One region of the Bacillus sp. FJAT-45066 genome, then DNA from elsewhere that is predicted to be linked to it. Evidence: a T-box and tRNA genes for the amino acid it is inferred to sense, from the RefSeq annotation. Region 1 holds a T-box; the other holds one or more tRNA genes.
The links. A T-box is a leader RNA that pairs with one kind of tRNA and senses whether it is charged. The one in region 1 lies ahead of tyrS (tyrosine--tRNA ligase), so its partner is inferred to be a tRNA-Tyr.
Positions count from the first base shown of each region.

Region 2: it has a tRNA-Tyr gene. The T-box ahead of tyrS (tyrosine--tRNA ligase) is inferred to sense a tRNA for this amino acid. The anticodon was not compared.

Region 1 is NZ_NISQ01000001.1:127,360-131,764, reverse strand. It holds gene tyrS (tyrosine--tRNA ligase) at 428-1,690, opposite strand; T-box leader at 1,744-1,979, opposite strand; gene CDZ92_RS00660 (transglycosylase domain-containing protein) at 2,131-4,405, shown strand, end outside.
Region 2 is NZ_NISQ01000001.1:2,364,205-2,368,609, reverse strand. It holds rRNA gene CDZ92_RS12085 (23S ribosomal RNA) at 1-576, shown strand, start outside; rRNA gene rrf (5S ribosomal RNA) at 708-824, shown strand; tRNA gene CDZ92_RS12075 (tRNA-Asn) at 839-913, shown strand; tRNA gene CDZ92_RS12070 (tRNA-Ser) at 918-1,009, shown strand; tRNA gene CDZ92_RS12065 (tRNA-Glu) at 1,026-1,100, shown strand; tRNA gene CDZ92_RS12060 (tRNA-Val) at 1,136-1,211, shown strand; tRNA gene CDZ92_RS12055 (tRNA-Met) at 1,283-1,359, shown strand; tRNA gene CDZ92_RS12050 (tRNA-Asp) at 1,361-1,436, shown strand; tRNA gene CDZ92_RS12045 (tRNA-Phe) at 1,584-1,659, shown strand; tRNA gene CDZ92_RS12040 (tRNA-Thr) at 1,679-1,754, shown strand; tRNA gene CDZ92_RS12035 (tRNA-Tyr) at 1,762-1,845, shown strand; tRNA gene CDZ92_RS12030 (tRNA-Trp) at 1,881-1,954, shown strand; tRNA gene CDZ92_RS12025 (tRNA-His) at 1,970-2,045, shown strand; tRNA gene CDZ92_RS12020 (tRNA-Gln) at 2,101-2,175, shown strand; tRNA gene CDZ92_RS12015 (tRNA-Gly) at 2,179-2,253, shown strand; tRNA gene CDZ92_RS12010 (tRNA-Cys) at 2,266-2,339, shown strand; tRNA gene CDZ92_RS12005 (tRNA-Leu) at 2,364-2,452, shown strand; tRNA gene CDZ92_RS12000 (tRNA-Leu) at 2,524-2,605, shown strand; tRNA gene CDZ92_RS11995 (tRNA-Gly) at 2,682-2,755, shown strand; gene CDZ92_RS11990 (B3/B4 domain-containing protein) at 2,888-3,553, opposite strand; gene queG (tRNA epoxyqueuosine(34) reductase QueG) at 3,669-4,405, shown strand, end outside.

The DNA of each region.
Region 1 (4,405 bases):
TATTAATCCTCATTTTATTTTAAAATTTGTTTCTAGAGTTTTTCATTTATTTTGTGTTTCAATCCATGTAGTTTGTGTTTCAATCCTTATACTTTGTGTTTCAATTCCACCTTTTTCTGTTTCATTCCATCTCACCGCATACTCCTTCATCCCAATTGTGTTTCAATCCAAGCAATTTCTGTTTCAATCCTTATACTTTGTGTTTCAATTCCACCTTTTTCTGTTTCAATCCATCTCACCGCATACTCCTTCATCCACTTGTGTTTCAATCCAATCAATTTCTGTTTCAATCTTTAGCAAATACAAACAACACCACCACACCTACCCGAAGCAAAAACGAAAAATGACCTTAGAAATTACTCTAAGGCCATTCATACATATATCATTGACTTTATTCCACAAAAATCTATTTCTAAAAAAGAACGCATTAGTATTTAATTAAAAAGTACTTCTTCTTCCCTCTTCTAATAACCGTAAATTGTCCTTCAATACGATCTTCTTTAGTTAAGACACGCTCTAAACTTGTTTCACGTTCGCCGTTTATAGAGATTGCACCGTTTGTTATATCTTCACGAGCTTGACGCTTAGAAGGTGCAATTTTGCTCATCACTAAAAGTTCCAATAAAGCAACATCATCTTCTCCTTCCAATTGGAACGAAGGAACATCTTTAAAACCTTGTGAAATTTCTGATGCAGTTAAATCTGCGATGTTACCTTTAAATAATGCTTCCGAAATACGAATTGCTTGCTCTAATGCTTCTTGACCATGAACAAGTTTTGTAACTTCTTCACCCAGTTTCTTTTGAGCGGAACGTTTTTCAGGTGCTTGTTCCATCTCAGTTTCTAACTCATTAATTTCCTCATGGGATAAGAAAGTAAAGAATTTCAAGTATTTAACAACATCGCGGTCATCTGTGTTAATCCAGAACTGGTAGAACTCGTAAGGAGATGTTTTCTCTTTATCTAACCAAATAGCTCCGCCTTCTGTTTTACCAAACTTAGTTCCATCTGACTTTGTAACTAATGGAATTGTTAACCCAAAAGCTTTTGCTTCATCTTCGGATTTACGGATAAGTTCCAAACCAGCAGTTATGTTACCCCATTGGTCACTTCCACCTATTTGTATTTTACAATTTTCATTTTTGTATAAATGTAAAAAGTCTAGTGACTGTAAGATCATGTAAGTAAATTCTGTAAAGGAAATTCCAGACTCAATACGAGACTGTACAGAATCTTTTGCAAGCATGTAGTTAACCCCGAAATTTTTACCAACATCTCGTAGGAAGGTAATTAAATCCATGTTACCAATCCAGTCAAAGTTGTTCGCAATAACAGCTGGATTATTAGCAGCTTCAAAGTCTAGAAAGCAAGAAAGTTGGTCTTTAATCTTATTGGACCAATCCGCAACAACGTCGGAAGTGTTTAACGTACGTTCTGCTTTTTTACCACTTGGATCACCAATTAAACCTGTAGCTCCACCAACTAAAGCGATTGGAGAGTGTCCAGCTTGTTGAAATCTTCTTAACGTTAAAACAGGTAGCATATGACCGATGTGTAAACTGTCTGCTGTCGGATCGAATCCAGAGTATAACTTTACTTTTTCCGTTTCTAACAACTTCTCCAAGCCCTCTTCATCTGTAATCTGATTAACTAGGCCGCGGAACTTCAAATCTTCTAATAAGTTACTCATTCCAATTCCTCTTTTCCTTTGATTTAGTCAAATAAAAAAACTCATCCCTATATAGAAGGGACGAGTTTATATCTCGCGGTACCACCCAACTTGCAAAGCAACAATCATTGCTTTACCACTTGTTTGTTCATAACGGCTTGATAACCGTCTTTTGCTAATAGGCTCAAAAGCTGTTCACAAAAGAAGCTCTAGGAGGTAATTCATATTTAATGCAGTACTGATTTGCACCTACCACCAGCTCTCTGTAAGCTCGCTATTAAATATTACTAATTCCTATCTTTGCTTATCACTATTCAAAATAATTATAAAGTACTTTTATCATATCCCCAAGCTATTTGTCAACTACATATTTTTTGAATGGACCTTTTTGTAATAAAAAAATCCCCATCTAAATCTTTACAGTATGCTATAATAATAATGTTTAATGGGGGGATTATATTATGTCAAAGTTCGATAAAACAAAAGAACAATTTTTGTCGTTCTATCAATTCTTTGTAAATAAAAAAACGAAAAAAGGCTTTAATATTACATACTCAGTAGTTTGGAATTTAATTTTAATCTTTATTCTTATAGGAGTGATTAGCTTAGGCTTTGCTGGCGGTACGTTAGCTGGTTACTTTGCTGCTCTTGTGAAGGATGAACCTTTACGTCCTTATGAAGACATGAAACGTAACATATATGATTATGAAGAAACATCTAATATGTACTTCGCTGATAATCTTTTTCTTGGAACGTATAGGGCAGATTTGCATCGAGAAGAAGTAAAAATAGACGAAGTACCTGAAGTGTTAGTTCAAGCATTACTCGCAACAGAAGATGAATATTTCTATGAGCATCCAGGAATCGTTCCAAAGGCTCTTTTACGTGCAATGTTACAAGAAGTATTAAACTCTGCCAATCAAACTGGTGGTAGTACATTAACTCAACAATTAATAAAAAATCAAATTTTAACAAACGAAGTCTCCTTCGATCGAAAAGCGAAAGAAATTTTGTTAGCACTGAGATTAGAGCATTACTTCGAAAAAGAAGAGATTCTTGAAGCATACTTAAATGTTTCTCCATTCGGTAGAAACTCTTCAGGCAGAAATATTGCAGGAGTGAAAACGGCTTCTAGAGGAATCTTTGGAGTAGAACCTAACGATTTAACTTTAGAGCAAGCCGCTTATATCGCTGGTTTGCCACAAAGTCCTTTTGCATATACACCTTTTACTCGTACAGCTGAAGTAAAATCACCAGAAGGATTAAGACCTGGTTTAGATAGAATGCGCCATGTCTTAAACCGAATGAATGTTTTAGGATATATAACAGAAGAACAACATGAAAAAGCTTTGGCTTATGACATTACGAAAGACTTTATTGACCCTGAAGGAACAGCATTCCAACAATATCCACATTTAACAATGGAAATTGAAGAGCATGCAAAAGAAATTATTGCATTTATTTTAGCTGAACAAGATGGTTATGAAGAGAAAGATTTAAAAGAAAACACTAATCTCTTAAATGAATATAAGGAATTAGCTCATTTAAATATAAGACAAAGTGGCTATCACATTCACACAACGATAAACAAAGAAATGTTCGATAAGATGCAAGAAGCAAAAGACAAGTTTCAATTTGGACCAGAACTTGATTGGGCTGATGAAAATGCAGCTAAACCAATTTTTGATCGTGACGGATTTAGAATTGGTCCTCCAAAGATTGACGAAGAAACTGGAGAAACAGTTAAAAATCCAGAACAAGTTGGAGCTGTTTTATTAGACAATAAGACTGGTGCCATCTTAAGTTTTATTCCTGGACGGGATTTCAATCATTCAGAAATAAACTATGCAACAAGATCACCTAGGCATAATGGATCAACAATGAAACCTCTATTATTGTATGCTCCAGCATATGAATACGGTAAGCTTCAACCTGGCAGTATGTTAGCCGATATTAAGAAAACATTTGAAATACGTGGACAGGCACCATATACTCCAGTTAACTTTAATACGGGTAAAGAGTATGGTTTAGTAACCGTTCGGGACGCAGTAAAACATTCTTACAACATATCTGCTGTCCGAGCATATGTTGACCTAAAAGCACAATATAGACCGATGGATTTCTTATTCGAACAAAATTTCAAGTATTTAACAGAAAATGATGCCGCTATAATATCTGGTGTATTAGGTGCATCTGGTACAGGAGTAACTGTATTAGAAAACACGTCAGGATATGCTACTTTTGCTAATAATGGAGAATACAATAAACCGTATTTAATTCAAAAAATTGTCTCCAATACTGGAGAAACAATTTATGAACATAAAGCTGAGCCAAAAAGAATTTACTCTCCACAAACTGCTTATTTAATGATAGATACTATGAGAGACGTAGTAATAAGTGGGACAGCTGGAAACGTTAGAAGTAGATTAAAGTTCTCTTCTGATTGGAGTGGTAAAACTGGTACTTCCAATTATACGCATGATAGCTGGTTTGTTGCCTCTAATCCGAATGTCACATTAGGTGTTTGGTTTGGTTACGAACAAAGAAGATCTTTAGCTGGTGGTGCTTCAACTAGAACACAGACAATGTGGGCTAACTTATTGAATTCTGCATATGAAGCAAATCCAGAATACATCGGTCCTTCTGAGCGTTTTAAAATGCCAGGGGGTATCGTAAGAAGAAGTTACTGTAAGTTAACTGGTTTATTACCTTCAGACCTATGCCGACAGGCTGGTT
Region 2 (4,405 bases), 2.2 Mb from region 1:
TGTAAAGGCACAAGGGAGCTTGACTGCGAGACCTACAAGTCGAGCAGGGACGAAAGTCGGGCTTAGTGATCCGGTGGTTCCGCATGGAAGGGCCATCGCTCAACGGATAAAAGCTACCCCGGGGATAACAGGCTTATCTCCCCCAAGAGTCCACATCGACGGGGAGGTTTGGCACCTCGATGTCGGCTCATCGCATCCTGGGGCTGTAGTCGGTCCCAAGGGTTGGGCTGTTCGCCCATTAAAGCGGTACGCGAGCTGGGTTCAGAACGTCGTGAGACAGTTCGGTCCCTATCCGTCGTGGGCGCAGGAAATTTGAGAGGAGCTGTCCTTAGTACGAGAGGACCGGGATGGACGCACCGCTGGTGTACCAGTTGTCTTGCCAAAGGCATAGCTGGGTAGCTACGTGCGGACGGGATAAGTGCTGAAAGCATCTAAGCATGAAGCCCCCCTCAAGATGAGATTTCCTTTAGCGCAAGCTAGTAAGATCCCTGAAAGATGATCAGGTAGATAGGTTCGAGGTGGAAGCGTGGCGACACGTGTAGCTGACGAATACTAATAGATCGAGGACTTAACCAAATTAGAACGATACAATCACTTTCTTGATATGAAAATATGTTATCTAGTTTTGAAGGAATATAAAAAAAGTGTGAAAAAACACTTGATTTTCTTCAAAGATATATTATAATAATATTTGTCTTTGAAAAATGTCTGGTAATGATGGCGAAGAGGCCACACCCGTTCCCATACCGAACACGGAAGTTAAGCTCTTCAGCGCCGATGGTAGTTGGGGGCTGTCCCCCTGCGAGAGTAGGACGTTGCCAGGCTATATATCCTTTATTCCACCATAGCTCAGCGGTAGAGCATTCGGCTGTTAACCGAAGGGTCGTAGGTTCGAATCCTACTGGTGGAGCCATTATGGAGAGCTGTCCGAGTGGCCGAAGGAGCACGATTGGAAATCGTGTAGACGGTCAACGCCGTCTCAAGGGTTCAAATCCCTTGCTCTCCGCCATTCTATCTAATATAACGGCCCGTTGGTCAAGCGGTTAAGACACCGCCCTTTCACGGCGGTAACACGGGTTCGAATCCCGTACGGGTCACCAAACTTTTTTTCAATGTAAAGAACTAGCCTTTATATGGAGGATTAGCTCAGCTGGGAGAGCACCTGCCTTACAAGCAGGGGGTCGGCGGTTCGATCCCGTCATCCTCCACCAAGATTTTTTCACGCTAGTGAAAATAATCTTCCTTTACTCACGCTAGTGAAATTAACTACCTATAATATTATCGCGGGGTGGAGCAGTCTGGTAGCTCGTCGGGCTCATAACCCGAAGGTCGTAGGTTCAAATCCTGCCCCCGCAACCAAGGTCCCGTGGTGTAGCGGTTAACATGCCTGCCTGTCACGCAGGAGATCGCCGGTTCGATCCCGGTCGGGACCGCCATTTTAAACTACTTGTTGTATTTGAGGGTTAAGAGAAGCAAGGAGTTCGAGAAACAAACAAACGAACATCGGAGCGTATTATACATACGTTAGGATGTGAGTGAGTGAAGTTGACGAAGAAATTAGAAGCTTATCGCAAACCGAATAAGGCTCGGTAGCTCAGTTGGTAGAGCAATGGACTGAAAATCCATGTGTCGGCGGTTCGATTCCGTCCCGAGCCACCACTTATTTTAATATAATAATGCCGGTGTAGCTCAGTTGGTAGAGCAACTGACTTGTAATCAGTAGGTCGTGGGTTCGACTCCTATCGCCGGCACCATTAAGTCGGAGGGGTAGCGAAGTGGCTAAACGCGGCGGACTGTAAATCCGCTCCTTTGGGTTCGGCAGTTCGAATCTGCCCCCCTCCACCACTTATTTTTATAAAAACAGTAACATTTTTAATCATAGGGGCATAGTTTAACGGTAGAACAGAGGTCTCCAAAACCTCCGGTGTGGGTTCGATTCCTACTGCCCCTGCCAATAAATTTTAATATGGCGGGTGTGGCGAAGTGGTTAACGCACCTGATTGTGGTTCAGGCATTCGTGGGTTCGATTCCCATCATTCGCCCCATAAAATTTATAAAACAACCTAATAAAGATAGATAGATATATATGAAATACTTCATTGGGCTATAGCCAAGCGGTAAGGCATCGCACTTTGACTGCGACATGCGTTGGTTCGAATCCAGCTAGCCCAGCCATTTGCGGAAGTAGTTCAGTGGTAGAACACCACCTTGCCAAGGTGGGGGTCGCGGGTTCGAATCCCGTCTTCCGCTCCATTTATTTTATTAGGCGGCATAGCCAAGTGGTAAGGCAGAGGTCTGCAAAACCTTTACCACCGGTTCGAATCCGGTTGCCGCCTCCACTATATTGCCAACACTTAACCCTTGCCGGGGTGGCGGAACTGGCAGACGCACAGGACTTAAAATCCTGCGGTAGGTGACTACCGTACCGGTTCGATTCCGGTCCTCGGCACCAAGCTTTTTTCGCTAAGCGAAAATAAGCATCCTAAAAAACAAACTTATTACTTAACTATAAGATACTGTCAAGCCGGTGTGGCGGAATTGGCAGACGCGCGCGACTCAAAATCGCGTTCCTTCTGGAGTGTCGGTTCGACCCCGACCATCGGTATCATGAACAACATTGTAACAGGTCTAAAACCTGTTATATATTTTTGTCAAATAGTCGACAAATTTCGACAAAATATGCGGGTGTAGTTTAATGGTAAAACCTCAGCCTTCCAAGCTGATGTCGTGGGTTCGATTCCCATCACCCGCTCCATACATATTAACCAACGCAGTGTTTCGTTTTTATAAACGAAGTATTGCGTTTTTCCATATGTAAAAGAATACTTTGAAGAACTAGTATGATCAGAGATAAATAAAAAGGAGAAGGAAGTAATTCCTTCACAGATTATGAAATAATACTAACTTCATATGTACCACCATGAACTTGTTGAAACATACTAGCAATGCTATTAAGCATGTTTCTGGCTTCAGAAGTATTCATAGAAGGTTTTAAGTATATAACATGAATAGCTTGTCTTGTTTCAGAAGTTACAGGTGTTCTTTTACTATCAATAAAAGGACTACCAAAAGGGCCAACCTGATCAACGCTATGTATTAAGTTTTGTAGATTAACTATGTTCCCATTCAACCCCTCGTAAGTTTCATTTCCGGTTCCAATACTAAATTCAACATTTCCTATGATTTTATTTAAATCATAAATACCAAATGGAATTTCATATTTAAGGGAGAAAAAGTTATTTAGGTCTACAGAAGAATTTATAGAAGGTAAGAATTGCGCCTTTTTCAATCTTCTATATAATGCTTCTACGGAAGGACGATAACGGTTCGGGTCTTTACCTAATTGTTTGAAAAGCTTTCTCCATTCTTGAACACCAGAAATAGAGGTAACTTCTTGCTCAAGCAAGTCTAAGTGACAAGATTCCTGAAATAACCTTATCCTACCTTTGAGCATTTGGGGAGAATCAGAAATTGTGATATCTTCATAATGTATGATACCAATCTTAAAATCAGGTAAAATATTTTTTATAGATGAATTTATGTTGAATTGCAAATGGAAACATCCTTTCAAATTAATTGTTTCAATAAACGAATTGTAATGAAGAAATTAACTCCACTTAAAGTTTATCATAAGTTTTCACTACATTAAAAATAAGGAGGTGTAGGTTATGAATATTTCTATATTAAAAGACGAGATTGTAAAATATAGTAAAGAAATTGGAATTGATAAAATTGGGTTTGCTAGTGCATCGCCATTTAGTGAACTAAAAGAACGATTAAAAATTCAGCAAGAAAATAAGTTTCAATCAGGCTTTGAAGAAGAAGATATAGAGAAAAGATCAAATCCAGACATTTTACTTCCAGGTGCAAAATCTATCATTGCCATTGCATTAGCTTATCCTTCTAAAATGAAGAACGCACCTCGAAGTACAAAAGAGGATCCTAGAGGCATTTTTTGTAGAGCATCGTGGGGCAAAGATTATCATCACATATTACGTGATCGTATGGAAAAGTTAGAATCTTTTTTAAAGGAAAAAGTTCCTCAAGTAATGTTAAAATCTATGGTTGATACTGGAGAACTATCCGATCGAGCTGTTGCTGAGCGTGCGGGTATAGGATGGAGTGCCAAAAACTGTTCGATTATTACGCCTGAATTTGGTTCTTACGTTTACTTAGGAGAAATTATTACAAATATACCTTTTGAAGCGGATAAGCCAATAGAAGACAATTGTGGAGAGTGTAATAAATGTGTGGAAGCATGTCCTACTGATGCACTTGTTCAAGGTGGACAATTGGATTCGAATAAGTGCATTGCCTTCCTAACACAAACAAAAGGATTTCTTCCTGAGCAATATCGTAAAAAGTTAGGTAATAGACTCTATGGTTGTGACACTTGTCAGACTGT